2 regions of the Micromonospora sp. NBC_00362 genome follow, and region 2 is predicted to be linked to the other one. Evidence: riboswitches for the same ligand, from Rfam matches in the RefSeq annotation. Region 2 holds a riboswitch; the other holds the start of a gene.

Region 1 (14,666 bases), 680 kb from region 2:
CCGCGATCTTGTACGCGATGACGCCCGCCTTCACGTCGTCCCGGTCCGGCAGGCCGAGGTGCTCCTTCGGCGTGACGTAGCAGAGCATCGCGGTGCCGAACATGCCGATCATCGCGGCGCCGATCGCCGAGGTGATGTGGTCGTACGCGGGCGCGATGTCGGTGGTCAGCGGACCGAGCGTGTAGAAGGGCGCCTCGTGGCACCACTCCTGTTGAAGGTCCACGTTCTCCTTGATCTTGTGCATCGGCACGTGACCGGGGCCCTCGATCATCACCTGGACGTCGTACGCCCAGGCGATCTTCGTCAGCTCACCGAGGGTGCGCAGCTCGGCGAACTGCGCCTCGTCGTTGGCGTCGGCGATCGATCCGGGGCGCAGCCCGTCGCCGAGGGAGAACGTCACGTCGTAGCGCGCGAGCAGCGCGCACAGCTCCTCGAAGTTGGTGTAGAGGAAGTTCTCCTCGTGGTGCGCCAGGCACCACGCCGCCATGATCGAACCGCCCCGGGACACGATCCCGGTCACCCGGTCCACCGCCAGCGGCACGTACGGCAGGAGCACCCCGGCGTGCACGGTCATGTAGTCCACGCCCTGCTCGGCCTGCTCGATCACCGTCTCCCGGAACACCTCCCAGCTCAACTTCACCGGGTCGCCACCGACCTTCTCCAACGCCTGGTAGATCGGCACCGTGCCGATCGGCACCGGCGAGTTCCGCACGATCGCCTCACGGGTTTCATGGATCCGCTTACCGGTGGACAGGTCCATCACGGTGTCCGCGCCCCAGCGGGTGGCCCAGGTCAGCTTCTCCACCTCCTCGGCCACCGACGAGCTGACGGCCGAGGTGCCGATGTTGGCGTTCACCTTGACCAGGAACGCCTTACCGATGATCGCCGGCTCGCACTCCGGGTGGTTGACGTTGAGTGGAAGCACCGCCCGACCCGCGGCGATCTCGGCCCGCACGAGTTCCGGTTCGACGTTCTCCCGGATCGCCACGAACTCCATCTCCGGCGTCACCACACCGGCCCTCGCGTACGCGAGCTGGGTGGGCCGACGACCGTCGACCCCGGCGAGTGGCGTGCCCGCACCCCGCACTGGGGCCACGTCACCCCGCTCGGCGATCCACGGCCCGCGCAGCGGCGGAAGCCCCACCTCCGGGTCCGAACCAGGGCCGGACGTGTCGTACAGCCGCACCGGCGGCAGATCCCCGGTCAGCCCCACCTCCGCGAACGGCACCCGGACATCCGGCCGCGAACCCTCGACGTACACCTTGCCTCGTGCGTGCATGACAGCCTCCCTGGTGATCAAGCGGACCAGCCGAAGTGGTTCAGCGGCCCACGTCCCGCGCCCAACTCCCAGCCCCGCGCGCCGGTCAGCGCACGGAGCACGTACTCCTTGGCGGCCCCCACAGCGGCCGGCACCGGATCGCCCAGACCGAGCCGCACCGCGATCGCCGCCGAGAACGAGCACCCGGTGCCGTGGGTGTGCCGGGTGGTCACTCGCGGCGCGCGCAGCAGTGTGGTGACGCCGCCGCCGTGCAGCACGTCGACCGCCTCGCCCCCGTCCAGGTCGCCGCCAGTGACCACCACGTACTCCGGGCCGCCGGCCACCAGGGCCTCGGCGGCCACGACCATCGCGGCCACGTCGTCCACCGGGCGTCCGGTGATCGCCGCGGCCTCCGCGCAGTTCGGGGTCGCCACAATGGCGTACGGCAGCAGCCGCTCCACAGCGCCCACCACGCCGAGCCGGTGACCACTCGTGGCGACGAGCACCGGGTCGACGACGAGCTGAGGCAGCCGGCCGTCCCGGGCCGCCTCGGCCACCACGTCCGCGATCGCCGGGGTGCCGAGCATCCCCGTCTTCACCGCGCAGACGGTGAAATCGGTGAGCACGCTGTCCAGTTGCTCGGTGACGGTGCGCGGGGGCAGCGGCAACACCGCGTCGACGCCCCGGGTGTTCTGCGCGGTGACCGCCGTGAGGACGCTGGTGCCGTACGTGCCCAGCGCGGCGAAGACCTTGAGGTCGGCCTGGATGCCTGCGCCGCCGCCGGAGTCCGAGCCGGCGATTGTGAGGATGGTGCTCGGGGTCATTGTTTTTCCCTGGTCGCGGTTGGGGGCTGCGGCCGACCGTGCCCACTCCGGGCGGTCAGGCTTGATCCCTGCGTGGGCACGGTCGGCCGCAGCCCTGACGTGGAGACCTGGGTGACCCCGCGCCGGCTTTGGGTCAGCACAGGGGTGACCGCCTCGACATAAGCGCTGGTCAAACTCGTGGCTGTTTCGGTGGGGTCTTTGGCTCGCATGATCGCGCCGAGCACCGCCACTCCGGCGGCTCCCGCCTTGACGCAGGCGGTTACCTGTTCCGGGGTTTCCACTCCGCCGAGGGCCAGCAGGGGTACCGGGCTGGTCTCGACAAGCTTTCGCAGGCCGTCCGGTCCCAGGGGTGGGCCGTATCCCGGTTTTGTCTTTGTGGGCCAGACCGGGGAGATGGTGGCGTAGTGCTCGGTGGTCAGGCGATCCAGCTCTGGTTGGTCGTGACAGGAGCGGCCGACCAAGGCGTGAGCTGGCGGTGGGTACGGCCCGGCGGCGGGCAGGTGCACGGCGTCGCCGCCGAGCGGGTCGGGGCCGGCCACGACGAGGGTTCCGCCGACGTCGGCGAGGATCGCGCGCAGGTCGGCGGCGAGGGCGGCGCGTTCGGCGCGCGGCAGGTCCTTCTCCCGCAGCACCACGCAGCGCACTCCCCCGGCAATGGCCCCCGCCACCACCCGGTCGAGCCCACCCCGCGCCACGAGCCGGTCGGTCAACACGACAACCCCGGACGGGGGGGTCACAGCTCTGGTCTTCCCTCGTCGGGGGTGGAGGCGAGCGCGTGGAAGCGCCGCTCGATCCGGCCGGCCTGGGCGGCCAGTCGGCCCGCCTCGACCGCGTACCGCATCGCGGTGGCCATCGCCACCGGGTCGGCCGCCCGGGTGACAGCGCTTGCCAGCAGCACCCCGTCGCAGCCCAGCTCCATGGCCAGCGCCGCGTCGGACGCGGTGCCGATGCCGGCGTCGAGGATCACCGGCACGTCCACACCCTGCCGGATGAGTCGAATGTGGTGCGGGTTGCCGATGCCGAGCCCCGAACCGATCGGGGAGCCGGCCGGCATCACCGCGGCGCAGCCCACGTCGGCGAGGCGGCGGGCGAGCACCGGGTCGTCGCTGGTGTACGGCAGCACAGTGAAGCCGTCGGCGACCAACTCCTCGGCGGCGCGGAGCAGCTCCACCCCGTCGGGCAGCAGCGTCCGCTCGTCGCCGATCACCTCCAGCTTGACCCAGTCGGTGTCGAACGCGTCCCGGGCCAACCGGGCCACCTTCACCGCCTCGGTGGCGGTGTGGCAGCCGGCGGTGTTCGGCAGCAGGCGTACGCCGGACCGGTCCAGCAACTCCAGCAGCCCACCGGTGGAGCCCGGCGCCGTGCCCACCCGGCGCAGCGCCAGTGTGACCAGCTCGGTGCCGGACGCCCGGATCGCCTGTTCCAGGACGTGCAGGTTCGCGGCGCCGCCGGTGCCGAGGATCAGCCGTGAGGTGAAGGTCTCCCCACCCAGTTCGAAGGTCACGCCGCTCACCCGCCCTGCGCCGCGGTGAGGACCTCGACCCGGTCACCGTCGCACAGCGCTCGGGCCGGCCAGCCGGTCCGAGGCACCACCTCGCCGTTGACAGCGACCGCCACCCCACGTGAATGCGGCACGATGTCGCGGACCAGGTCCGCCACTGACGCGCCGGTGGCGACGCTGCGCCCGGCCCCGTTCACAGTCAACTCCACAGGTCCCCCTCCATCGTCGGTTCAGGTCCGCCCGACGCGGCCACCGCGGCGGCACCGCCGAAGCGATCGGCCCGGAAGGGCGCGAGCAGCGGGTCGGGTACGCCGCCGAGCACCAGGTCGGCGATCAGGTCGGCGGTGATCGGGGTGAGCACGATGCCGTGCCGGTGGTGCCCGGTGGCGGCCAGGACGTCCGGTCGGTCGGGCAGCGGCCCGAGGATCGGTGCGTTGTCAGGAGTGCCCGGACGCAGCCCGGCGACCGCCTCGACCAGGTCGTACTCGGCCAACTCGGGCAGCAGATCGACGCCGGCGCGCAGCAGCCGTTGCACGGCACCAGCGGTGACAGTGGTGTCCGAGCGCTCCTCGACCGTCGCGCCGAGCACCACCTCACCGTCGGCGCGCGGCACCAGGTACACGTGCTCGCCGTCGGCGTACCCCCGGATCACGTGCCGGAAGCCCGGCGCGACGCCGTCGGGCGCGCGCAGCCGGAGGATCTGGCCCTTCACCGGCCGCACTGGCAGGCCGGTGAGCGCTGCGGCTCCACAGCCGGCGGCGACCACTGTGACCGACGCGTCCACGTCGGACACCGACCGGACCGGCTGCCGCACGAGCACCGCGCCGGCCCGCTGCGCGGCCGTGCGCAGCGCCGGCACCAGCAGCCGCGGGTCGACCTGGTGGTCGGTGGGCGCGAGCGCGCCGCCGCGCACCCGTGGGGCGAGCGCCGGTTCGCGGTCGCGCAGCTCACTGGGGCGCAGCGGCGTCACGGGCAGACCCAACCCCTGCTGGTACGCCCACAGCCTGCGCGCCTCGGCCAGGTCGTCGCCGGTCAGCCCGACCATCAGGGTGCCCTCGGTCCGGTAGCCGATCTCGACTCCGGTCGTCTCGGTCAACTCGGCGGCGAACGCCGGCCAGCGGGCGGCGGACGCCAGCAACAACCCGGTCAGCTGCCGCTCACCGAAGTACGCCTCGGCGACCGGGGAGAGCATGCCGGCGGCCACCGCCGACGCCCCCGAGCCGGGCGCCGGATCGTGCACCACCACCCGCAGCCCGCGCGCGGCGCATCGCCAGGCGATCGCCAGCCCGATCGGCCCCGCACCCACCACTGCCACGTCCGGCCGGACCCGGTCGCTCGACGGCGGTGACGGGGACCGGCCGGTCAGCACGTCAGGGCCTCGATCAGCTCGGCGGTCGCCCGTGCCGGGTCGGCGGCGGCGGAGACGGCACCGACCACCGCCACCCCGTACGCTCCGGCGGCCCGCAGCGCCGGCACCCGGGCTGCGGTCACTCCGCCGATCGCGATGACCGGGACGTCGACGGCGTCGACGACGGCGCGTACCCCGGCGGGCCCGATGGGGTCCGGCAGGCCGGTCTTGGTGCTGGTGGTGTGACAGGGCCCGACGCCCAGGTAGCTGGCGCCCGCCGCGACGGCCTCGCTCGCCGGGCCCGGCGCGCGAGCGGTGGCGCCCAGCACACCGGTGGGGCCGAGCACCCGGCGGGCGGCGGCGACCGGCAGGTCGTCGGCGCCGACGTGCCCACCGGCGGCGCCCACCGCCAGCGCCACGTGCAACCGGTCGTTGACCAGGCAGGTCGCCCGGTACGACGCGCAGAGCGCGAGCACCCGCCGGGTCAGGTCGTACGCCTCGCGGTCGGTGGCGGAATCCTCGACCCGGACCTGCACGACCAGATCGGCGTGGGCCACGGTGAGGGCGGCGCGAACCACTGCGAGTGGGTCGCGACCCGGTCGGGTGTCGGTGATGAGATGCAATCGCCCCAGGGACGGCACGGCAACGCTCCTCCCTGCGCCGGCATTACCCGGATCAGGTTCAACGGTCGGGGGCTGTCAGCCCCCCTCTCAGCCCGGTACACCGGGCTCCCGTGGGTTACTTGCGTGTCACCGTACGACAGATCCGCCGGCCTGCCAAGGCGCGGGGTCGGCGGTGGCCGGCCGGGGGGCCGCGTCAAAACGAGCGAGATCCAATGGGGCACTTCATACGGTCCTGTTCGGAATGTCGCCCCCCGTTGCAGAACCGTTACCCGTCCGCATCTTGCCCGACATCGAGCCAGCCGAATTAATTTGTTCAGCGATTCGACAAAATGTCGGTGGGGGCACCCTGGCAGGGTGTGACCACCGGCTCCATCAGGGACGGCCTTCGGCGAGCCGACTCCCGCGAGCTCTGTCACTACGACACAGGAGGCGGCGTGTCCCGTTCTCGTCGTGCCCGCTTACCCATCACCGCAACCCTGATCTCCCTGGCCATGGCCTCGACCACCCTGTTCGGCGCGCCCGCGCAGGCGGCCGCCCAGGTTCTCCCACGGGATGCGAAAGCCGCAGCCCCGGTCAGCCAGGTGGCGCCGAAGGCGCCAAAGGCCGCGGCCGATCCCTTCTCCGTCCTCGTCTTCTCCAAGACCGCCGGCTTCCGGCACGACTCCATCCCCACCGGCGTCGCCGCCCTCCAGCAGCTCGGCGTCGACAACGGATTCACTGTTGACAACTCCGAGGACGGCGCCGCATTCAACGACGCCAACCTGGCGAAGTACAAGGCCGTGATCTGGCTCTCCACCACCGGTGACGTGCTCAACGCCGACCAGCAGGCGGCGTTCGAGCGCTACGTGAAGGCCGGTGGCGGTTACGTCGGCATCCACGCCGCGTCGGACACCGAGTACAGCTGGGCCTGGTACGGCGACCTGGTCGGCGCGTACTTCGCCAACCACCCGCAGAACCAGCAGGCCACTGTCAAGGTGGAGGACCACGCCCACCCGTCCACCGCCGGTCTGCCGGACCGGTGGTCCCGGTTCGACGAGTGGTACAACTACCAGACCAACCCCCGGCCGGACGTGCACGTGCTGGCCAGCCTGGACGAGAAGAGCTACACCGCCGGTGCCGGCGCGATGGGTGCTGACCACCCGATCGCCTGGTGTCAGGACTACGACGGTGGCCGCTCCTGGTACACGGGCGGCGGGCACACCCGGGAGTCGTACGCCGAGCCCGAGTTCCTCTCCCACCTGCTCGGCGGCATCCGCACCGCGGCCGGCGTCGAGAACGCCGACTGCGGCGCCTCGAAGACCTCGAACTTCGAGAAGGTCACGCTGGACAGCAACACCAGCAACCCGATGGAGCTGGACGTCGCCCCCGACGGGCGGGTCTTCTACATCGAGCGCGACGGTCGCGTGCAGATCGTGAAGCCGGACACCGGCAACACCGTCACCGCCGTCGACCTGGACGTCTTCACCGGTAACGAGGACGGCCTCATCGGCATCCGGCTCGACCCGGACTTCGCCACAAACAACTGGGTGTACCTGTACTACGCCCCGAACGACGGGGTCACCCGCAACCTGCTGTCCCGTTTCACCGTCACCGGCGACACCATCAGCCTGGCCAGCGAGAAGCAGGTGCTACGGGTCGACACCCAACGCAACACCTGCTGCCACGCCGGCGGCAGCATGGCCTTCGACGGCGACGGCAACCTCTACCTGGCCACCGGTGACAACACCAACCCGTTCGAGTCGAACTCGTACTCGCCGATCGACGAGCGGGCGGGTCGCCAGGACTACGACGCGCAGCGCACCTCCGGCAACACCAACGACCTGCGCGGCAAGGTGATCCGGATCCACCCGGAGGACGACGGGACGTACACCGTTCCGGCGGGCAACCTCTTCGCGGCGGGCACCGAGAAGACCCGTCCCGAGATCTACGCGATGGGCTTCCGCAACCCGTTCCGGATCGGCACCGACCCGAAGACCAACACGCTGTACGTCGCGGACTACGGACCGGACGCCAACACGGACAACCCGAACCGGGGCCCCCGCGGTCTGGTCGAGTGGAACGTCGTCACCCCGGGCAACTACGGCTGGCCGTACTGCACGGGCACGAACGAGGCGTACAACGACTACACGTTCCCGTCCGGCCCGAGCGGTCCGAAGTTCGACTGCGCCGCCCCGGTGAACAACTCGCCCAACAACACGGGCCTGACCAACCTCCCGCCGGTGGTCCCGGCGACGGTCGACTACGGGTACGCCGGTGACGCGCGTTACCCGGAGATCGGTGGCGGCGGCGCCCCGATGGGCGGCCCGGTCTACCGCTACGACGCCGACCTGAACTCGAACCGCAAGTGGCCGGCGTACTACGACGGCAAGGCTCTGCTCGGCGAGTGGAACCAGAACAAGATGTACACCATGCAGCTGACCCCCGACGGTAAGTCGTTGGTGGACATCAACCAGCTGCTCACCGGCATGAGCATGGTCCGGCCGATGGACTTCGAGTTCGGCCCGGACGGGGCGCTGTACCTGATCGAGTGGGGCAGCGGCTTCGGCGGCAACAACGACAACTCGGGCGTCTACCGGATCGACTACACCGCCGGTGACCGCGCCCCGATCGCCGCGGCGTCCGCCAACCCGACCTCGGGTCCGGCGCCGTTGACTGTCACCTTCTCCAGCGCCGGTTCCCGAGACCCGGACGGTGGCACGCTCACCTACGCCTGGACGTTCGGCGACGGGCAGACCTCGACCGAGGCCAACCCGACCCACACGTACGCCACGGCGGGCAACTACACCGCCCAGCTCACCGTCACCAACCCCAAGGGCCGGACCGCGGTGGCCAACGTGCCGGTCACCGTGGGCAACACCGCGCCGACGGTGACCATCGAGTTCCCGCCGGACGGTGGGTTCTTCAACTGGGGCGACCAGGTCCGCTACTCGATCAAGGTGACCGACCCCGAGGACGGGCAGATCGACTGTGACCGGGTGGGGCTTCAGGTGCTGCTCGGTCACGACGAGCACGCCCACCCGCTGGAGCAGCACACCGGCTGCACCGGCACCGTCCAGACGTCGCTCGCCTCCGGGCACGGCGCCGAGGCGAACGTCTTCGCTGTCTTCGAGGCGACCTACACCGACGAGGGTGGTGCCGGCGGCGCCGGTGCCCTGACCGGTCGGCAGATCGAGGTCCTCCAGCCGAAGCAGAAGCAGGCCGAGTACTTCACCGCCACCGGGCGTGCCCCGGTGAGCACCGGCGGTGGAGACCCCGGCGTGCAGCGGGAGGCCGGCGCCGACACCGCCGGTGGCGGCCAGAGCATCGCGTTCATCGAGGACGGCGACTGGTGGTCGGTCGCTCCGGCGGACCTGACCAACATCACCGAGATTCGGTTCCGGGCCGCCTCCGCCGCCGCTGGCGGTCGGATCGAGGTGCGCGCGGGTGCCGTCGACGGACCGGTGGTCGCCACGGCCGTCGTACCGTCGACCGGCGCGTGGCAGACGTACACGGACGTGAGCGCACCGGTCACCGGCGCGGCGAGCGGCTCGCTGTACTTCCTGGCCCGCGATCCGAACGGCGGAACGGGTTCGCTGTTCAACGTCAACTGGATGGACTTCGTCGGCCGCGGTGTCACCGAGAACGGGCCGCCGGTGGTCAGCGCCACTGCCACCCCGGCCACCGGCACCGCACCGGTCACCGTCGCCTTCGACGGCACGGCCACCGACGCCGAGGGCGACACCCCGTTGACGTACGCCTGGGACTTCGGTGACGGAGGCTCGGCGACCACACTGGACGCCAGCCACACCTACACCAGCGCGGGCACCTTCACGGCCACCCTCACGGTGACCGACAGCAAGGGCGCCAAGTCGTACGCCACGGTGCCGGTGCGGGTCGACGCGCCGGACACGTCCTGCTTCGGGGCGCGTTCGGACGACTTCAACGGCAACAGCCTCGACAAGGAGCGCTGGACCAGCGTCGTCCGGGAGAACCAGCTCTACTCGCTCAGTGGCGGCGCCCTGCGGCTGCCCACCGGCGTGGGTGACCTCTACGGCGCTCGCAACGACGCCACCAACCTGGTGCTCCAGGCGGCCCCGACCGGCGCATGGGAGATGACCACCAAGGTCACGCTGCCGGTGACTGCCAACTACCAGCAGGCCGGCCTGCTGGTGTACGGCGACGACGACAACTACGCCAAGGTGGACCTGCTGTACAACGGCAGCCGGCGGGTGGAGTTCATCCGGGAGACGGCGGCCACTCCTCGCAACGAGGCCGCCGACGCCACCAACGCACCGGCGGGTGACACCGTGTACCTGCGGATCACCAGCGACGGCACGAACCTGACCGCGTCCGCCTCGGGCGACGGGCAGACCTTCACCCCGGTCGGCCGTCCGGCCGCGCTTGAGGGCATCACCAACCCGCGGATCGGGGTCTTCGCGCTCAACGGAGGCACCGAGGCGCCGGTTGTCGACGCCGCGTTCGACTCGTTCCAGGTCACGCCGGACGCTCCGGCCGGCCCGGTCGACCCGTCGGACGAGTTCACCGGCAGCACGCTCGACAAGTGCCGGTGGGACGCCGTGACGCGGGAGGACCCGAGCGGTTACCGGGTCACCGATGGCGCGCTGCGGATCGACGTGCCCAACGGTGACATCTACGGCACCGACAACACAGGGCCGAAGAACTTCATCCTCCAGACCGCGCCGTCCGGCGACTGGACCCTGGAGACGAAGGTCGACGGCAGCCTGCTGAACGAGCAGTACCAGCAGGCCGGTCTGCTCGTGCAGGCCGACGACGACAACTACGTGAAGTTCGACTTCATCGCGGACAACCAGGCCGGCCAGGCGGTGACGCGGCGGATCGAGTTCCGCAGCGAGATCGCCGGGGTGGTCCAGAACCCGCAGCCCGAGGCGGGCAACCTGACCTCGGCGGTGTGGCACCTGCGGCTGGCCCGCACGGGCGACACGTTCACCGCGTCGTACTCGGCCGACGGGACGACGTGGACCGCGTTGACGGCGCTGACCACCAGCGCGGTCGGGGCCACCCCGAAGGTGGGGCTGTTCACCCTCGGCGCCAACCAGACGGCGTCGAAGACCGCCTCGTTCGACTACTTCCGGCTCAGCACGAAGGTGGCCGACGAGACGGCGCCGGTGACCACCTCGGCGGTTTCCGGCACCCCGACCGACGGGTGGCACACCGGGCCGGTGACGATCACGCTCACCGGTGCCGACGAGGCCGGCGGTAGCGGCCTCGCCGGTACGGAGTACCAGCTGGACGGGGCCACCACCTGGACGGCGTACACCGCTCCGGTGGCGGTCAGCGGGGACGGCGAGCACGAGCTCCGGTTCCGCTCGACGGACAAGGCCGGCAACGTGGAGGCGACCAAGACCGTCTCGGTCAAGATCGACGCCACAGCGCCGGTGACCTCGGCGACGTTCGCTCCGGCGAACGACGCCGGTTGGCACAACGGGACCATCCCGGTCGTGCTGGCCGCCACCGACGCCGGTTCCGGCGTCAAGACGGTGGAGTGGTCGCTGGACGGTGGCGCGTGGGCGCCGTACTCGACGCCGATCGAGGTGACCGGCGACGGGCAGCACGAGCTGCTGTTCCGCTCGGCGGACAAGGCTGGCAACGTCGAGACGCTGAAGTCGGCGGTGCTGCGCATCGACGGCACCAAGCCGACGCTGCTGGTGTCCGGGCTGGCCGACGGCCAGCTCTACGGCGACAGCCAGGACGTCCGGGTGGCCTGGCAGGCCGTTGACCCGACCTCGGGCATCGCGAGCGTGGTCGGTCAGCTCGACGGCCAGGCGTACACCAGCGGCACTCTGCAGGCCATGTACGACCTGTCGCTCGGCCTGCACGAGCTGACCGTTACCGCTACCGACAAGGCGGGCAACAAGACCACCTCGACGGTCCGGTTCTTCGTCACCACCTCGTTCCGGGACATGCAGAGTCTGCTGGACCGGTTCAAGGCGACGGGGCGGCTCTCGACCAAGGCGCACAAGCAGCTGTCGAACAAGCTCGACGCTGTTCGCGCGTCCGAGGCGGCCGGCGACGACAAGGCTGCCGTCCGGCAGCTGACCGCGTTCCGGACGCTCGCCAGCGACGCCACGCTGGTGCCCGAGGCGGAGGTCCGGGACGTCCTGATCCGGGACGCCGACGCCATGATCGTTCGGCTCGGCGGAGCGGCCAGCAAGGCCGGGGTCAAGGCGAACGGCGGCGACTCGGTAAAGGGCACCGGGCGGCTCGGTGGCGATGCCACCCGGCTGGCACCCGGTCGTCAGCTCTGATCCGACGAGGCCCCTCCCCGGCGCTACGGCGTCGGGGAGGGGCCTCCCTCATCGGTAGGGAGGAGATGTCCGTGACGGGTATCCGCAAGATCCTGGCCGCCGTGTTCGTCGGACTGGCAGTGACCCTGTCCGCCGCCGCCCCGGCGGCAGCGCAGGCCGCTCAGGCCGCCCCGGCTGCACAGGCTGACAAGGCCGCCCCGGCGGCGCAGGCCGACAAGCTCAAACTCACTGTGGCCGGCGACGGGGCTCAGGGCGTCACCATCCAGGCCACCTACGCCGATGGCCGCCGGCTCGAGCAGGTGGTGCGGTTGGTCCTCACCGCCACCGGCCCGGACGGGCAGCGGGTCGGGCCGGTGCAGCTCGAACCGCAGCCCGAGGGGCACGGCTTCTACAGCAGCGGCCCGGTGCTCTCCACCGGAACGTGGAAGGTGTCGGTGAACTCCCCCGCTCCACTTCAGAGCAAGGCCACCGCCACGGTGCAGGCGAAGGCGGCGCAGTCACCGCCGGCACCCAAGCCGGTCGCGGTGACCGAGCCGGCGGACGGCGGCGGAGCGGACTGGTGGCCGTTCGCGGCGGCCGGTCTCGTGCTCATCGCCGCCGCCATGGGCGTGGCCATGCTGTTCGGCCGCCGCCGCATCAGCTAGACCGACCAGCGCACCAGCTGGTAGACCGGCGCTCCGGCGCCCACGCACAGGACCGGGCCGGGCCGCGACGAGCGGCCCGGCCCGGTGTCGTTCGATCGGCTGGTGATCGACTCGGCCTCCTCGAAGTCGGGGCTTCCCGGACTGCAGGTCACCCCGACTTCAAGGAACGCGAGTGGATCATGCGCAGCGCACGCGCGCGCGACGCAGCGCGCGCCCGCGCGCGACGCAGCGCACGGCCCGCAGCGCTCAGAGGACGGCGCGCAGCGCCGCCAGATCGTCGTCGCTGGGCTCCCAGACGCCAGCGGCGGCGTTGGCACGCACCTGCTCGGGCGTGGTGGCACCGGCGATCACCGAGGTCACCGCCGGCTGGGCGGCCAGCCCGCCGATCGCCACCTGGAGCATCGTCAGACCCCGCTCGGCCGCGTACGCCTCGATCGCCTCGATGGTGTCCCAGTCGGCCGCGGCGAGCCGCTCCGCGTACCGGCCACCGCCGGAGAGCCGGCTGCCGGCCGGCGGCTGAGCCTCGCGCTTGTACTTGCCGGTGAGCAGACCGTTGGCGAGCGGGAAGAACGGCAGCATGCCGAGGCCGAACCGCTCACAGGCAGGGATCACCTCGGCCTCCACCGAGCGCTCCACCAGGCTGTAGTGGTTCTGCGCGCTGATGAAGCGGGACCGACCGTTGGACGAGGCGACCCAGTCCGCGTCGGCGATCTGCCAGCCGGCGAAGTTGGAGTTGCCCAGGTAGCGGACCTTTCCGTCGCGGACCAGGTCGTCCAGGGCGGCGAGGGTCTCGTCGATCGGCGTGCCCGGGTCGGGCTCGTGCATCTGGTACAGGTCGATGTGGTCGGTGCCGAGCCGGCGCAGCGACGCCTCCACAGCGCGGGCGATGTAGCGCCGCGCACCCCGCGCGCCGTAGTCCGGCCCGTTGAGGCCGTTCATGTCCATGCCGAACTTGGTGGCCACCACCACGTCGTCCCGGCGTCCCTTGAGCGCCTGCCCGAGCAGTTCCTCGGAGCTGCCCTGCGGCTCGCCGTAGATGTCGGCGGTGTCGAAGAGGTTGATCCCGGCGTCCAGCGCGGCGTCCACCACCGCCCGGGTGCCGTCGAGGTCAAGTTTGCGGCCGAAGTTGTTGCAGCCGATGCCGACCACGGACACCACGAGCCCGGAGTCGCCCAGCCGGCGATAGGTCATTTGGTCGTTCATGAGACACCCTCGTCTTTAATCAGGTTGAGGTGCGGAATCAATGCACACGTTGCGCTGGTTATCGACATAACGTTGACCACCTCTGAGATCGTGCCGCCGGTTGTGGCGACGAAATGGCCATTGCTCCAAAAGATTGGCAGTCTGGATTTCCACCTCGAACGTCCCGGCACTATCTGCCGTCGAGATTTATAGTGATTGTTGTGATGGAGGTAGTGCGCTACACCTACCGGCTGCGCCCCGCCGCGACCGCGACGGCCGCACTGCTCGCCGAATGGGGCCGCTGCCGATTCCTATGGAACGAAGCCGTGCACCAGCAGGAGGTTGGCGCGAAGCCCACCTTCGGCGGGCTGTCCAAGATGCTCACTGAAGCCCGCGCCAGAAACGCTTGGCTGCGCGCCGGCTCGCAGGTCGCTCAGCAACAGACCCTGCGCACGTACGCGGCCGCGCTGCGCCACTCGTTCACCGTCAAAGGCCGGGGACGGCCGAAGGTGAAGACCCGAAAACGGTCGCTGCCCAGCATGGAGTACACCCTGCGTGGCTTCACCATCGCCGAAACGCGGCTGCGCCTTGCCGGTGGCATCAGCATGCCCGTCGTCTGGTCCCGGGACCTGCCGTCTCCGCCGACCAGCGTGCGCGTCTACCAAGACAGCCTTGGCCACTGGTACGCGTCGTTCGTCGTCCGCCGCGAGGCCGCCGCCACACCCGAGGCGTCCAAGTCGATCGGCGTTGACTGGGGCGTGAAGACCACCGCCACGACCACCGATGCCCGATTCGATTTGCCGCACCTCGGGCATCGCAAGCGGTGCGCCGCTGAGTTGGCCAGGGCGCAGCGGAAGATGGCCCGCCGACGCCGCCCGCAGGGCCATGCGCAGTCCAACGGCTACCGAAGGGCCAAGCGCGCGGCGGCGAAGTTGCACAAGAAAGCTCCCCGACAGAACATCCACGACTCCCGCCAGTGGGCGAAACGAGTCGTCGACCACCACCAGGTGATCGCCGTGG
Region 2 (14,666 bases):
GCTGCCCTCCGGTGTCGGCTACCGGGACACCTTCGGGGTGCTGCTCGCCGTCGCCGTCCTCGGCGTCGGCTGGGAGCTGGTCTACCACCTGCTCATGCAGTTCCGCTGGGAAAAGGACTGGCCGCTGCTGTTCGGTCTGGGCACGGGGGTGCCCGAGGCGGCGCTGATCTGGCTGCTGCTCGACCACCACGCGCTGCCGGGGCTCGCCGGGCCACCTCCGCTCGGTGCGTTCCTGCTGCACTTCTCGGCGGTCTGGCTGGCGGTCTGGCTGGTCGCCAACGGCCCGATGCGGGTGCCGTTCCTGCGCTGGCGCTTCTTCGGCGGGCGGCTCGGGTGAGCGGCCGGGAGCCGGACCCGGCCGTGCCGTTCACCGCGGTGCTGCTCGTCGCCGGCGCCACCGAGGTGGTCGCGACGACGGCCGGTGAGCCGACGGTCGTGCTGCCGGCGATGGTCGAGGGCGTGGACTGCCGGAACGGCCACTTCAACGACCCCGGGCTGCGCTACTGCCAACGCTGCGGCATCGCCATGCATCAGCAGACGCTCGCCACCCGGCTGGCGCCGCGGCCGCCACTCGGCGTGCTGCTCACCGACGATGGGGTCACCTTCCGGCTGGACACGGACTATGTCGTCGGGCGCCGTCCGGAGCAGCATCCGGACGTCCGGGCCCGGCGGGCGCGGCAGGTCCGGCTCACCGGCGAGATCTCCGGAGTCTCCCGCCTGCACTTGCGGATCCAGCTGCGCGGCTGGCAGGTGGCGGTGGTGGACCTAGGCTCCGCCAACGGCACCATGCTGCGCGAGGCAGCGGACGCCGACACCCGGCGGGTGCCCGCCGGCGAGCCGGTCGTGATCCGGCCCGGCACCCAGATCGAGTTCGCCGCACGGTGGCTGCGGTACGAATCCCACCGGAACCCCTGAGGAAGCCCGTGCGCGGCATCGCCGACTACACCTTCATCCGCCCGCTCGGCTCAGGTAACCACGGGACCTTCTACCTGGCGAACCGGCCGGCCCGGCTCCCGATCCCGGCCGACCTGGTCGCCGTCAAGGTGCTGCACGCCGAGTCCGAGGAGACGGCGTTCCGGCGGGCGACCCGAGAGCTCGCCGCGTTCGCCGCGGTCAGGTCCCCGTGCCTGGTCGACCTGTACGACGCGGGTCAGCACGACGGCTTCTTCTACTACTCGACCGAATACCTGCCGGACGGCTCGCTAGCCCAGCCCGCCGTACCGGTCGACCGGTCGACCGCGCTGCGGGCGCTCGCCGACGCGGCCCGGGCGCTGTCGGCCCTGCACGCTGCGGGCATCGCGCATCGCGACATCAAGCCGGGGAACGTGCTCCTGCGCGACGGTGGCGGTCGGCTGGCCGACCTCGGCCTCTCGCAGATCTTCACCGAGGGCGCCACCATCACCGGGATGGGGTCGGCCGACTCGGTCGAGTACGTCGACCCGGCGGTGCTCCTCGGCGACCCCGCCGGACCCGACGGTGACGTCTGGTCCCTCGGCGCGACCGTGCACCGGGTGCTCGCCGCCAGCGGCGTCCACGGCGAGTTGCCCCCGGGAAACGCGCTGCTCGCCCTGCGGGCGGTGCTCGCGCGGCCGCCCCGCGTCGACCCCGACCTGCCGGACGCGCTGCGCGGGCTGGTGGCGGACTGCCTGGCGCCCGCGGGCGACCGTCCCACCGCGGCGCAGGTCGCGGCCCGGCTCGACGGGATCGCCGCGGAGAACGAGGCGTGACCGCGCACGCGGTCGGCCAACTCCTGCTCGCCCTGGCCGTCGTGATTGCGCTCGCCCGCCTGCTCGGGGCGGCGGCGAAGCGCCTCGGGCAGCCGCCGGTGGTGGGCGAGATCGTGGCCGGTGTGCTGCTCGGTCCGACCATCTTCGGCGCCGAGCTGAGCGGGCGGCTGTTCCCCACCGAGATCCGGCCCGCCCTGTCCGGGCTCGCGAACGTCGGTCTCGTGCTGTTCATGTTCATCATCGGCTACGAGCTGGACCAGTCCCTGGTGCGGGGCCGGCTGCGGGCGGCGGCTGCGGTCTCGCTGGGATCGATCGTCGTGCCACTTGGCCTCGGCGTCGGTCTGGCCGGGTGGTTGGCGGGGCGGCACGACGTCGACCGGGTGGTGCCGTTCGCGTTGTTCCTCGGCGCCGCGATGGCGGTCACCGCCTTTCCGGTGCTGGCGCGGATCCTCGCCGATCGGGGGATGGTCCGGACGGAGTTGGGCGGGCTGGCGCTTGCGAGCGCCGCCGTCGACGACGTGGTCGCCTGGTGCCTGCTGGCCGGGGTCGTCGCGGTGGGCGGTGCGGAGGCCGGATTCCCGTGGCAGGTGCTGCTCGTGGCACCGTACCTGCTGGTGATGTTCGGCTGGGTGCGGCCGATGCTGCGCCGGTTGACGGTCGTCCGGGCACGTGCCGGCCGACTCACCCCGGACGTGCTCGGTGTCATCCTGGTCGGCCTGCTGCTGTCCTGCTACGCCACGGAGCTGCTCGGCCTGCACGCCATCTTCGGTGCCTTCGTCTTCGGCGCGATCATGCCGCGGGTGGACGGTGCGGCGCTGCGGGAGGAGATCCTGGAGCGCCTGGAGCAGGTCTCCGTGCTGCTTCTGCTCCCGGTCTTCTTCGTGATCGCCGGGCTCCAGGTCGACCTGTCCCGGATCGGTCTCTCCGGTGTGGTGGACCTCGCCCTCATCCTCGTCACGGCGATCGGCGGCAAGTTCGTCGGCGCGTACCTCGGCGCCCGCTCGCAGCGGGTCGCCCGACGGCCGGCGGGGGCGCTCGCGGCCCTGATGAACACCCGTGGCCTCACCGAGATCGTCATCCTCACCGTGGGTCTGCAGCTCGGCATCCTCAACCCTGAGTTGTTCTCGCTGATGGTGGTCATGGCCCTGGTCACCACCGTGATGGCCGGGCCACTGCTCAATGTGATCTATCCCCGTCGCCTGGTGGACCGGGACATCGCCCAGGCACAGCGGGCCGCGCTCGGTGGGCCCGACACCCACCGGGTGCTGGTGGTCGTGCCGGAGGGTGAGCGGGCGGCCGAACTGACCGCGCTCGCGGTCGACCTGGCCGGATCCCGAAGACCCGCCGAGGTGGTGCTGAACCGCCTGCTGCCGTACCCGGTAGCCGCCGTGGAGGTCGGTGCGGGCCTGCACACGGAGCTGGCGGGGATGACCGCCGCGATGGGGGAGCTGGCCCGGTTGGCCGAGTCGGTCCGCAGCGCGGGTCTCGGCGCACCGGTGCTGGTGCGGTATGCGACCGACCCCCGAGGTGAGCTGGCGGGCGAGGTGGCGACGGCGCAGCCGGCCGTGGTGCTGTCCACCCAGCCCGCCGACGTGGACGTGCCCGACGCGGTGTGGGTCACGGCGCACCGGTTGCCGGCCCGCCCCTGGCCCGCCGTGGCGGTCGCCGCGGGCGGCGCCGACGGGCCGGCTGCGCTGCGGGTGGCCGCCCAGCTCGCGGCGGGCGCGGGGGTGCCGCTGGTGGTGGAGCCGGTCGGTTCCGGCGGCGGGGCCCGGCGGGCCAACGCGGCGGTTCGCGCGCTGGTCCGGCAGGGGGTGACCGTGGACACTGGCGGGGAGGCGCCGACGGGGGTCCTACGGATTGCCGGCCGCGACGCCGCCTCCGACGGGGCGCACCTCACCGTCCAGGGTGGAAGGTCGGTGGACGCCGCCGCTGGGCAGTGGTTGGTTCCGCCGCGGTCCCGGGATGAGCGGGACGGGTGCGATACTGAGCCGGCTCCCGGCGCGGACCGGGCGTGAGGCACGGAAGTGGGACGGGATGACGGGCGATACCACCGAAGACCTCCAGCCGCTGCGCCCTGGCGATCCCCGGCACCTCGGGACGTGCCGGCTTCTCGGCCGGCTCGGCGAAGGTGGGATGGGCACCGTCTTTCTGGCGGAGCAGCCGGGTGGCCGACGGGTGGCGGTCAAGGTGATCCGCACCGACCGCTCCGACGACGCCGAGTTCCGGCGGCGCTTCCGGGGCGAGGTGAAGCGGGCCCGGCAGGTTCCTCCCTTCTGCACGGCCGAGGTGCTCGACGCGGACCCCGATCATGAGCCGCCCTACCTCGTCGTCGAATACGTCGACGGACCGAGCCTGGCTGCCGTCGTGGCGGAGCGGGGGCCGCTGACCGCTGGCAACCTGCACGGCCTGGCGATCGGCGTGGCGACGGCGCTGACCGCCATCCATGGTGCCGGCGTGATCCACCGCGACCTCAAGCCGAGCAATGTGCTGCTGCCGCCGGGCAGCCCGAAGGTGATCGACTTTGGCATCGCCCGGGCGGTTGAGGGCAGCGCCGTAACCCGGACCGACCAGGTGGTCGGGACGGTCGCGTACATGGCGCCGGAGCGGTTCGATCCGGCCGGCAGTGGGACGCTGACCGCCGCGGCCGACGTGTTTGCCTGGGGCGCGGTCGTCGCGTTCGCCGGTACGGGTCGGACCCCGTTCGCAGCGGACACGCCGCAGGCCACCGCGGTGCGTATCCTCACCCAGGAGCCGGGCCTGGACGGGTTGACCGGCCCGTTGCGCACACTGGTGGAGCAGGCGCTGGCGAAGGATCCGGCGGGCCGGCCCGGTGCGCGGGAGTTGCTGGACCGGTTGCTGACGGTCGCTCCGCGGCCGGAGACCGGCTCCGCCGAAGTGACGGCCGACCAGTCCGCGCTGCTCGCCGCCGTCGAGCAGGCGCAGGCGGCGACCGACCAGCGTCCCCTCCTCGAGACCGAGCTCGCCGGTCGGCGGCACACCACCCACGGGTCCGTGGTCGCGTCCGGTGCCCCTGCCACGCCGCCTGCGGACGACGACGCCACCACCCGGTGGGGTGTCTCGTCCGCCACCCCGACGCCGAGGCCGACCTCCGTCGCGAGGCCGGCGGACGCCCTACCCGCCTCCGCGCCCCCGCCCGTGACCTCCGCGCCCGCGATGAGCCCGCCCGCGCCGACTCCCCGGCGGTGGCCGTTCGTCGCCGCCACGGTGCTCTCCGCCCTGGCGCTGGTCGCCGCGCTGGCCGGCGTCGGCGTGCTGACCGGGGTGCTGCGGGGAGGCCCGGGCGAGCCGCTCGGCCTCGCCGCGACGCCGTCCGTCGGGCCGTCCGTCGGGCCGTCCGTCGGGCCGTCCGGCGCGACGCCGGCACTGCCGTCGGTGGTGATCCGGGATCCGCTCACCGTCACCAACTACTGGCGGACCCGCACCGACGAGAAGAACCGGGTCAGCTGCGCGTTCGACGGGGCGTACGTGGTGACGAAACGGTCCGAGGGTCCGTACCGCTGCCTGGGGCCGCAGCAGTCCTTCGCCGACTTTCAGGTCGAGGTGGACGTGGCGTTGCGGCGGCCCGGCAGTTGCGCCGGCATCTGGTTCCGCTTCACCGACCTGACGGGTGGGCACGCGCTGCGGGTCTGCCCGGACGGATATCACCTCGTGGCGCACGGAGTGGACAGCCCGAACGCGGTCACCCCGGCGGGCACCTTCCCCTACCCGGCTGGGCAGCTGGCACTGGGCCGGACGATCCAGGTGGGCATCGTCGCCAGGGGCGGGCAGCTGCGGTTCCTCCGGGAAGGTGTGGAGATCGGCGCGGCCCGGGACGGCGCCCCGGTGCCGGGCCGGGTGGTGCTCGGCATCTTCCGCGACCCGGGCCGGGACGAGCCCGCAGAGCCGCCGTACGAGGTGGCCTTCCGCGACGTCGAGATCCGGCAGCTCGACTGAACGTCCGGTCAGTGCTGCCCGGCGCAGCAGGGCGGCGGGTCCGGCACCTCGCACGGGGCGATGCCGGCGGCCCGGTACGGCGTGGCCATCAGCATCAGCTCGCCGGCCTGCCACTGCGGCCGGACGAAGTCCCGGGTCTGCACCACGGTCTCCCGTCCGGCCGGCGGCGCGCCCAACACGATCACCCGCTGGATGGCGCTGGCGTCGAGCAGCTCGGCGACGGTCAGCGTCCCGACCAGACGGTCGACCCCGGGATAGCGCACCGCCCGACCCGAACGGCGGGTGGCGTGCTCCATGGCCGCATGGTCGGCGGCCTGTCTCAGCTCGGCGGGGCTCGCCGGCAGCCCGGCCAGCCGGTCGTCGGACAGGTCGCTGCCCAGGCTCAGGGCACGTGTGGATGCGGTGCCCAGGACAGGTGGGTGCAGGCCACCAGGTCGGGCAGGTCGAGCGGGGGTACGTGCTCGGCCAGCCAGTGCTCGGCCTCCCGTACGGTCCGGTGGCCCAGGCTCAGCCCGACGATCACCGGTTCAGCGCCCAGGCGTAGCAGCCCGACCCGTACGCGCGGCAGTGCTCGGCGACCGGGGCGGAGCGGTCCAGCGCCGGGAGTCCGTCGGTGGCGGCCGTCTGGTCGTGGTCATCGCGGGGAGCCGGTCCGTGTCCCATGTGCTGCTCCAGTCGCGTTCGCGGCGCCCTCAGCCGAGCAGCGGGCGGAACGTGCCGAGCAGCACGCTGACCGTCAGCGCCGCCCCGGCCAGCGCCGCTGCACCGGCGACCAGCAGCCCGTCGGCCGCCGTGAAGTGCTGGTGGCGGGCGACGGTACGGGGTGTTCCGGCGTCGAAGCCACGGGCGTCCATCGCCACCGCCAGTCGGGTGCCTCGGCGGATCGCCCCCACCAGCAGCGCGAACGCGGTGGAGGCGAAGAGCCGCAGCTTCGCCACCGGGTTGCGTCCCGCGTCGACGCCCCGCGCGCGTCGGGCCATGCTGATCATCTGCCACTCCTGACCGAGCAGCGGCACCAGCCGGAACGCCGCCAGCGCCCCGATGGCGAACCGGGCCGGCGCCTTCGCGTTCTGGACCAACGCGTCGGCCAGGTCGGTGGGGTCGGTGGTCGCGAAGACGATCACACCGGGCAGGGCCACCGCGAACACCCGCAGCACCAGGCCGAGCGCGGTGAGCAGGACGCCGGTGCTCACCAGCACCGGTCCCACGTCCAGCAGGACCCGACCGGACCGGTCGGCCGCGAACAGCACCAGGGTGACCAGGATGCCGGCGGCACTGAGCAGCAGCGGCCAGGCCCGTCGGGCCAGCACCCGGTAGCGGATGCCGAACAGCGGCAGGACGGCCAGTTCGAGGGCGATGGCGATCGCCGGGGCCACCGGGTCCAGGGTCGCCAGCAGTGTGAACGAGAAGACCAGTGCGGCGGCTACCTTCGCCACCGGGTTGCGGCGGGCCAAGGGCGCGTTCGGCGCGGCGACCGGCTCGATGCTGATCATCGGTGGTCGTCCGGGGCCCGGTGCAGGGTGACGGTGCGGTCGGCGAGCGCGGCGACGAAGTCCGCGTCGTGGGTGACAGTGACCACGCCGTGCCCGGCGTCGCGCAGGTCGGCGAAGAGGTCGACCAGCTCCCGCCAGGTCCGCCGGTCCTGGCCGAAGGTGGGTTCGTCGCAGATCAGCAGGCGTGGCGCGGTGGCCAGGGCGGTCGCCACACTCAGCCGCCGCGCCTCACCACCGGAGAGGGTGTACGGGTTGGCGGCGGCGAGTCGGGCCAGCCGCAGCCGGTCCAGCAGCCCGGCCACCGTCTCGTTGACGGCTGCCTCGGGTTGACCGGTGCGGCGCGGACCCAGCGCCAGTTCGTCGAAGACCGTGCTGGTGACGAACTGGTGCTCGGGATCCTGGAAGACCGACCCGATCCGTCGGGCCAGCGCGGGCGCCCGCCATCGGTGCGGGGGAGTGCGGTGGTCCGCGCCGGCCAACTCGGCGGATGCCGTGACCCGTCCGCTGCCCGGCCGGAGCAGACCGCCGAGCAGCAACGCCAGCGTGGACTTGCCGGCACCGTTCGGTCCGCGTACGGCGAGTGCCTCACCGGCGCGTACCGCCAGGTCGGTGGAGCCCAGCCGGGGCGGCAGGCCGAGCCGGTCGGCGGTGAGCAACAGCTCCCCGGGGCCGGCGGTGGCCGGCCGGGGCGCGATGGGGTGACCGGGCACCCAGACCCCCTCGGCGGCCAGGGCGGCGCCGTGGGCGGCGAAGACCGCCTCTGGTGTGCCGTCCGCGCGGACGCCGCCACCCGGTTCCAGGACGACCACCCGGTCGACGAGCGGCAGTGCCTCGGCGACCCGGTGCTCGACCAGGATCAGCGTGGTGTCGGCGTCCAGTGCGCCGGCCACCGCGTGTCGGACCAGCTCGGCCCCGGCCGGGTCGAGGTTGGCGGTCGGCTCGTCGAGCAGCAGCAGGGCGGGGCGTAGGGCCAGCGCGCCGGCCAGGGCGAGGCGTTGCTGCTCGCCGCCGGAGAGCGCCGCCGTGTGGCGGTCGCGGGAGTACGGGAAGCCGACCCGGTGCAGCGCCTCGTCCACGCGGGGCCAGATCTCGTCGGCCGGCACTCCCCGGTTCTCCAGCCCGAACGCGACGTCGTCGCCGCAGCGCGCCATCACCAGTTGGGTCTCCGGGTCCTGGAAGACGATGCCGACCCGTTCCCGCCCCTTGCGTGGGTCGAGCCCGTCGATCTCGACGGTGCCCTCCTGCTCGCCGGAGTCCTCGGGGAGCAGCCCGGCCAACGCGCTGAGCACTGTGCTCTTGCCGGCCCCGGAGGGCCCGAGAAGCAAAACCCGCTCCCCAGCCTCAACCCGCAGGTCAACCCCGCGAACGGCCCAGGCGCGCCGCCCAGCGTGCCGCCACCCGAACCCCCGCAGCAGTACCCCGCTCACCGAACCCCCTTCCGGTCCGCGCTCTCGTCCGTTGATCAAGAGGTTTGCGTCAGGAAGTCGCCTTCCGCTGACGCAAACCTCTTGATCAACGCCATTGGGTGGGGGGTTAGATCAGGGCTCGGTTTCGGCCTGCGGGGAAGCGGTCCAGGACGCCGGTGTTTGCCAGGGCGTTTGTCAGCAGCCAGCCGCCCAGGCCGGCGATCACTGTGGCGCTGACGATGGTGAGCAGCGCGTACGGGATGCGGTAGTCGGTCAGCGCGTAGTCGACGTTCCAGACGAAGAAGTCGAACAGCGCGGCGCTGAGGCCGGTCAGCGCGCCCGCGAACACAGCGGTCGGCAGCCGGAACGACCGGTACCGGAAGGCGGCGAAGGCCAGCTCGGCGCCGATGCCCTGCACGATGCCCTGCGGGATGACCGTGCCGGCCCACTGGCTGCCCAGCAGCGCGGACAGGACCGCGGCCACCGTCTCGCAGTAGAGCGCGGCGCCGGGCTTGCGGATGACCAGCCCACCGATCACCGCCGGCATCAGCCAGACGCCGTAGAGCAGCGTCTGCGCCGGCGGGAAGAAGGCGAACGCACCCTCGGTGGCGCTCCAGACCAGGCCCCAGGCCCAGAAGATGACGCCGAAGGCGACAGCGATCACCGAGGCGACCACGATGTCGATGGTGCGCCAACGGTGTGTGTCAGTGGTGGAATTCATGTGTTGCTCCCAGTTCGTGAGTGCGAACCAGGAGAAGACGCACGCCGCGTCCGGTGGCACCGGACTGCGGCGCGGCTGGAGGTCGACCGAACTCCCTGCGCTGGCATTACCCAGATCAGGTTCGAGGGTCTGCGGGCGTGCCCGCACTCTCAGCGCTGTGCGCTCCCCTGTCGGATATGAAGTTGTCTCGCTGACGCTAACACCGACAGGTGTCGCGGGCCCAGCAGGGCATCCGCCTGACCTGCGGGAGCGACCGGCCGACCGCCGGCTGGGTACGCTTCTGATCATGCGGGTTGACGCGCGAGGCTTCACGTTCGAGGTGACCGTCGGCGGTCCGACGGACGGCGTACCCGTCCTGCTGCTGCACGGTTTCCCTCAGCACAGCGGCGAGTGGGACGACGTGGTGCCGGCGCTGCACGCGGGTGGGCTGCGCACCTATGCGCTGGACCAGCGCGGATACTCACCCGGCGCCCGGCCCACGGCGGTGGCCGACTACCGGATCCCCGAACTCGTCACCGATGTGGTGGCGGTGCTCGACGCGCTCGGGCTGGACGCCGTCCACCTGGTCGGCCACGACTGGGGCGCGATAGTGGCCTGGGCCGTCGCCGCCCGGCACCCCGAGCGGGTCCACACGCTGACCGCGGTGTCCGTACCGCATCCGGCGGCCATGGCGCACGCCCTGAGCACCGACGCCCAACAGAAGGCCCGCTCGTCGTACATCGCGCTGTTCCGCAAGCCCGACAAGGCGGAGAAGGTGCTGTTGGCATGGCACGCCACCGCGTTGCGCAAGCTGCTCGGCGGGGTGGGCGACACGGCCCGGGTGAACCGGTACGCCGACCCGATGCGGGAGCCGGGGGCGCTCACGGCCGCGCTGAACTGGTACCGGGCGATGTCCCGCGCCGATCTGGCCGGCGTCGGCCCGGTCGCGGTGCCCACCACGTACGTCTGGAGTGACCGGGACGTCGCCATCGGCCGGACCGCCGCCGAGGCGTGCGCGCAGAACGTCACAGGCGACTACCGCTTCGTGCAACTGCCCGCTGTGAGTCACTGGATCCCGGACGCGGCGCCGGCCCCGCTCGCCGAGGCGATCCTGGCCCGAGCCGCCGGGACGGCCTGAGCCGTGCGGGTCCGCGAGGGAGAGTCATCGTGACGACGGACGCCAGCGGGCCGGGCAGCCGACGCTCGATCGCCGCGCAGCTGCGCGTGCTGGGCGTACGCCCCGGCGCGACGCTGCTGGTGCACGCGTCGCTGCGTCCGCTGGGCTTCGTCAGCGGCGGCCCGCACGCGGTGGTGCTCGCCCTGCGCGACGCGCTCGGCCCGGACGGCACGATCGTCGTGCCCACCCATACGCCCGACAACAGCGACCCCGCGCAGTGGCGCAACCCGCCGGTGCCGGCGGGCTGGTGGCCGCTGATCCGCTCGGAGATGCCGGGCTTCGACCCGGCGGTCACCCCGAGCCGGTACATGGGTGCGCTCGCCGAGACGGTCCGCGGCTGGCCCGGCGCGCTGCGCAGCTCCCATCCGCACGTGTCGTTCGCCGCGCTCGGTCCGGCCGCCGAACAGGTGGTGGCCGGGCACACCCTGGCGGACATGCTCGGCGAGGGCTCCCCGCTGGCCCGCCTCTACGATCTCGACGCCGACGTGTTGCTGCTCGGCGTGGACCACTCGGTGAGCACCTCACTGCACCTGGCCGAGTACCGCAGCCCGGGCTCGCCCCGGGAGCGGATCGGCGCCGCAGTGCGTACCGCCGACGGTGGTCGGGAGTGGGTGTGGTGGCAGGACGTACGACTCGACGCGGACGACTTCGCCGCGTTGGGGGAGGAGCTGGAGGCCACCGGGGCGGTTCGCACCGCACCGGTCGGCACCGGGTCCGGCAGGTTGATGCGCCAGCGGGCGGCTGTCGACTTCGCGGTTCGCTGGCTGGCCCGTAATCGAACGACGGAGGACGTATGACGGTGAGCGCCGAGGACTACCTGGCAGTGGTGACCGAGACCATCGGCCGGGTGGCCGCCAGTCAGCGGGAGGCGGTGGGGCGGGCCGCCGACCTGATCGCCGAGGCCGTCCGAGCCGCCGGCGTGGTGCACGCGTTCGGCACCGGGCACTCGGAGGCCCTCGCCATGGAGATCGCCGGACGGGCGGGTGGTCTGGTGCCGACCAACCGGATCGCGCTACGCGACCTGGTGCTGCTCGGCGGCGAACCGGCCGACCGGCTGGGCCCACTGCTGGAACGGGACCCGGCCGTCGCGCACCGCCTCTACGAGCTGGCCCCGGTGCGTCCCACCGACGTCTTCGTGCTCGCCTCGAACTCCGGGGTCAACGGCGCGATGGTGGAGTTCGCCACGCTGGTAAAGGAACACGGCCACGGCTTGGTGGCGATCACCTCGGCGCAGCACTCCGGGCGGATGACCTCCCGGCACCCGTCCGGGCGCAAGCTGAGCGACCTCGCCGACGTGGTGCTCGACAACGGCGCGCCGTACGGCGACGCGACGCTGCCCCTGCCCGGCGGCGGCGCGGTCGGCGCGGTCTCCTCGATCACCGCGGCGCTGCTGGCGCAGCAGGTGACAGTGGAGGTGGTGGCGCGGTTGCTGGCGGCGGGGGAGCGGCCCCCGGTCTACCTCTCGGCGAACATCCCGGACGGCGACGCGCACAACAACGAGCTGGAAGCGCGGTACGCGGGCCGGATCCGACGCGGGTCCTGACACGGCGCTGGCGGCTGACGTGTGTCGCCGCGATGAACGGCAGATGTCGTGAACCAGTTTCGCGCTCGGCCGGGTGGGGCATTGGCGTTGCTGCCGGCGGCTGGGACCGCCGGCAGTAGCGTCTCACCGGAGGTAGCGCGTGTCCAAGGAGACCGAGAAGCAGCGCTGGCAGCGCAACTTCGCCGACCTGCTGCAGGAGTTGCGGGTCGCGCAGACCGGCGTGCAGATCCTCTTCGCCTTCCTGCTCACCCTGCCGTTCAGTAACGGGTTCACCGAGACGACGGAGTTCCAGCGCGACGTCTACATCGTGGCGTTGCTCGCGGCGGCCGCCGCCACCGCGATGATCATCTCGCCGGTGGCGTTCCACAGGGCGTTGTTCCGGCAGGGGCGCAAGCCGGAGCTGGTCCGTTTCGCCCACCGGATGGCCACCGGTGGCCTCGCCTTCATGCTGATCGCGATGGTCAGCGCGGTGCTGCTGATCACCGACTTCGTGCTGGACCGGCCGATCGCCTTCGTGCTCAGCGCCCTGACCGGAATCTGGTTCCTCACGTTCTGGGTGGCCCTACCGTTCGCCCGACGCAACTGGGGCGAGGACGACATCGACGACGATGACGACGACCCGGACGACGTCGACGGTCGCTGACCGCGCCGATCTTCACGCAGCGCTACCCCTGGGTAACAACCAGGGGTAGCGTGGCGGTAGTCGCGCACGTCGACGCAGCCGCACCGAGCTTCGAGGGGGCAGCCGTGACCACGACGCAGGATGGCCGACCGGCACCGGAAGGCCCCGACTCCGAAACCACAGCCGGTGCGGCCGCGCCGCTGCCCGCGGAAGCCGGGCAGGTCACCGAGAAGGAGGCCCGGCAGGTCGCCGAGGCCGCCCGGGAGTCCACCTGGGACCGACCCAGCTTCGGCAAGGAGCTGTTCCTCGGCCGGTTCCGGCTCGACCTGATCGACCCGTGGCCCCGATCCGATCCGGACGACGTGGCTCGCGCGGAGGAGTTCCTTGGTCGGTTCCGCGCCTTCCTGGCCTCCGAGGTGGATGGTGAGGCCATCGAGCGGGACGCGTCGATACCCGACTCGGTGTTCCACGGCCTGGCCGACCTCGGCGCGTTCGGCATGAAGATCGACCGGAAGTACGGCGGGCTCGGGCTGAGCAACCTGCACTACTGCCGGGCGCTCATGCTGGCCGGCTCGGTCAGCCCGGCCATCGGCGCGCTGCTCTCGGCGCACCAGTCGATCGGGGTGCCGCAGCCACTGAAGATGTTCGGCACCGCCGAGCAGAAGCAACGCTTCCTGCCCCGGCTCGCCGCCGGCGAGGTGTCCGCCTTCCTGCTCACCGAGCCGGACGTCGGCTCCGACCCGGCCCGGCTGGCCACCATCGCGGAGCCGACCGAGGACGGCACCGGTTACCGGCTCAACGGGGTGAAGCTCTGGGCCACCAACGGCATCGTGGCCACCCTGCTGGTGGTGATGGCCCGGGTGCCGGCCACGCAGGGACGTCGGGGCGGGATCACCGCGTTCGTGGTGGACGGCGACAGCCCCGGCATCACCGTCGAGCGGCGCAACGAGTTCATCGGCCTGCGCGGCCTGGAGAACAGCCTGACCCGGTTCCACGACGTGATCGTCCCCGCCGAGAACGTCATCGGTGGCGAGGGCAAGGGGCTGAAGATCGCCCTGACCACTCTGAACACCGGTCGACTCTCACTGCCGGCCATGTGCGTGGGCGCCGGCAAGTGGGCGTTGAACGTGGCCCGGGGGTGGGCCGCCGACCGGGTCCAGTGGGGACGGCCGGTGGGCGAACACGAGGCTGTCGCGCAGAAGCTCTCCTTCATCGCCGCCACCACGTACGGCATGGAGACCATGCTCGACCTCTGCTGCCTGCTCGCCGACGACGACCGCAACGACATCCGGATCGAGGCGGCACTGGTCAAGCTGTACGCCAGCGAGATGGCCTGGAAGATCGCCGACGAGCTGATCCAGATCCGGGGCGGGCGCGGCTACGAGACGGCCGACTCACTGGCCGCCCGGGGTGAACGCCCGGCCGCCGTCGAGCAGATGCTGCGTGACCTGCGGATCAACCGGATCTTCGAGGGCTCCACCGAGATCATGCACCTGCTGATCGCGCGGGAGGCCGTCGACGCCCACCTGTCGGTGGCCGGCGACATCATCGACCCGGACGCGGGGTTGGGCCGCAAGGCCCGAGCCGGCGCGCGAGCGGGCGCCTTCTACGCGAAGTGGCTGCCCACCCTCGCCGTCGGTCGGGGGCAGAGCCCTTCGGCGTACGCCGAGTTCGGCCCGCTCGCCGCGCACCTGCGTCAGGTGGAGCGTTCGTCGCGCAAGCTGGCCCGGTCGACGTTCTACGCGATGTCCCGCTGGCAGGGAAAGATGGAGCGTAAGCAGGCGTTCCTCGGTCGGGTGGTGGACATCGGCGCCGAGTTGTTCGCGATGTCCGCGGTCTGCGTCCGGGCCAGCGCCGAACGGGACAGCCGCCCGGAGAACGTCGAACTGGCCGACCTGTTCTGCCGGCAGGCGCGGGTGCGGGTGGATGCCCTGTTCGCCGCACTCTGGGACAACACCGACTCGGTCGACACCGCCGCCGCGAAGCGCATCCTCGCCGGCCGCTACGCGGGCCTGGAGGAGGGCGTGCTCACCCCGTCCGA

Evidence for each region. Region 2 has a riboswitch for thiamine pyrophosphate ahead of OG992_RS27885 (ECF transporter S component). Riboswitches for the same ligand answer to the same signal wherever they lie in the genome.
Region 1: it holds a riboswitch for thiamine pyrophosphate, as region 2 does, so the genes downstream of both, thiE (thiamine phosphate synthase) here and OG992_RS27885 (ECF transporter S component) in region 2, are expected to answer to the same signal.

The regions. Positions count from the first base shown of each region.
Region 1 is NZ_JAPENH010000001.1:5,344,371-5,359,036, reverse strand. Features, by position in the region: gene thiC (phosphomethylpyrimidine synthase ThiC) at 1-1,279, opposite strand, end outside; gene thiD (bifunctional hydroxymethylpyrimidine kinase/phosphomethylpyrimidine kinase) at 1,297-2,082, opposite strand; gene OG992_RS24720 (thiamine phosphate synthase) at 2,079-2,819, opposite strand; gene OG992_RS24715 (thiazole synthase) at 2,816-3,595, opposite strand; gene thiS (sulfur carrier protein ThiS) at 3,592-3,792, opposite strand; gene thiO (glycine oxidase ThiO) at 3,783-4,949, opposite strand; gene thiE (thiamine phosphate synthase) at 4,946-5,572, opposite strand; TPP riboswitch at 5,567-5,676, opposite strand; gene OG992_RS24695 (ThuA domain-containing protein) at 5,989-11,820, shown strand; gene OG992_RS24690 (hypothetical protein) at 11,886-12,464, shown strand; gene OG992_RS24685 (aldo/keto reductase) at 12,711-13,655, opposite strand; gene OG992_RS24680 (transposase) at 13,871-14,666, shown strand, end outside.
Region 2 is NZ_JAPENH010000001.1:6,022,019-6,036,684, forward strand. Features, by position in the region: gene OG992_RS27835 (hypothetical protein) at 1-337, shown strand, start outside; gene OG992_RS27840 (FHA domain-containing protein) at 334-915, shown strand; gene OG992_RS27845 (protein kinase) at 924-1,727, shown strand; gene OG992_RS27850 (cation:proton antiporter) at 1,724-3,745, shown strand; gene OG992_RS27855 (protein kinase) at 3,765-5,684, shown strand; gene OG992_RS27860 (hypothetical protein) at 5,693-5,980, opposite strand; gene OG992_RS27865 (hypothetical protein) at 6,067-6,207, opposite strand; gene OG992_RS27870 (hypothetical protein) at 6,204-6,347, opposite strand; gene OG992_RS27875 (energy-coupling factor transporter transmembrane protein EcfT) at 6,377-7,177, opposite strand; gene OG992_RS27880 (ABC transporter ATP-binding protein) at 7,174-8,604, opposite strand; gene OG992_RS27885 (ECF transporter S component) at 8,711-9,304, opposite strand; TPP riboswitch at 9,379-9,483, opposite strand; gene OG992_RS27890 (alpha/beta fold hydrolase) at 9,591-10,421, shown strand; gene OG992_RS27895 (aminoglycoside N(3)-acetyltransferase) at 10,451-11,257, shown strand; gene OG992_RS27900 (SIS domain-containing protein) at 11,254-12,003, shown strand; gene OG992_RS27905 (DUF6328 family protein) at 12,143-12,646, shown strand; gene OG992_RS27910 (acyl-CoA dehydrogenase family protein) at 12,751-14,666, shown strand, end outside.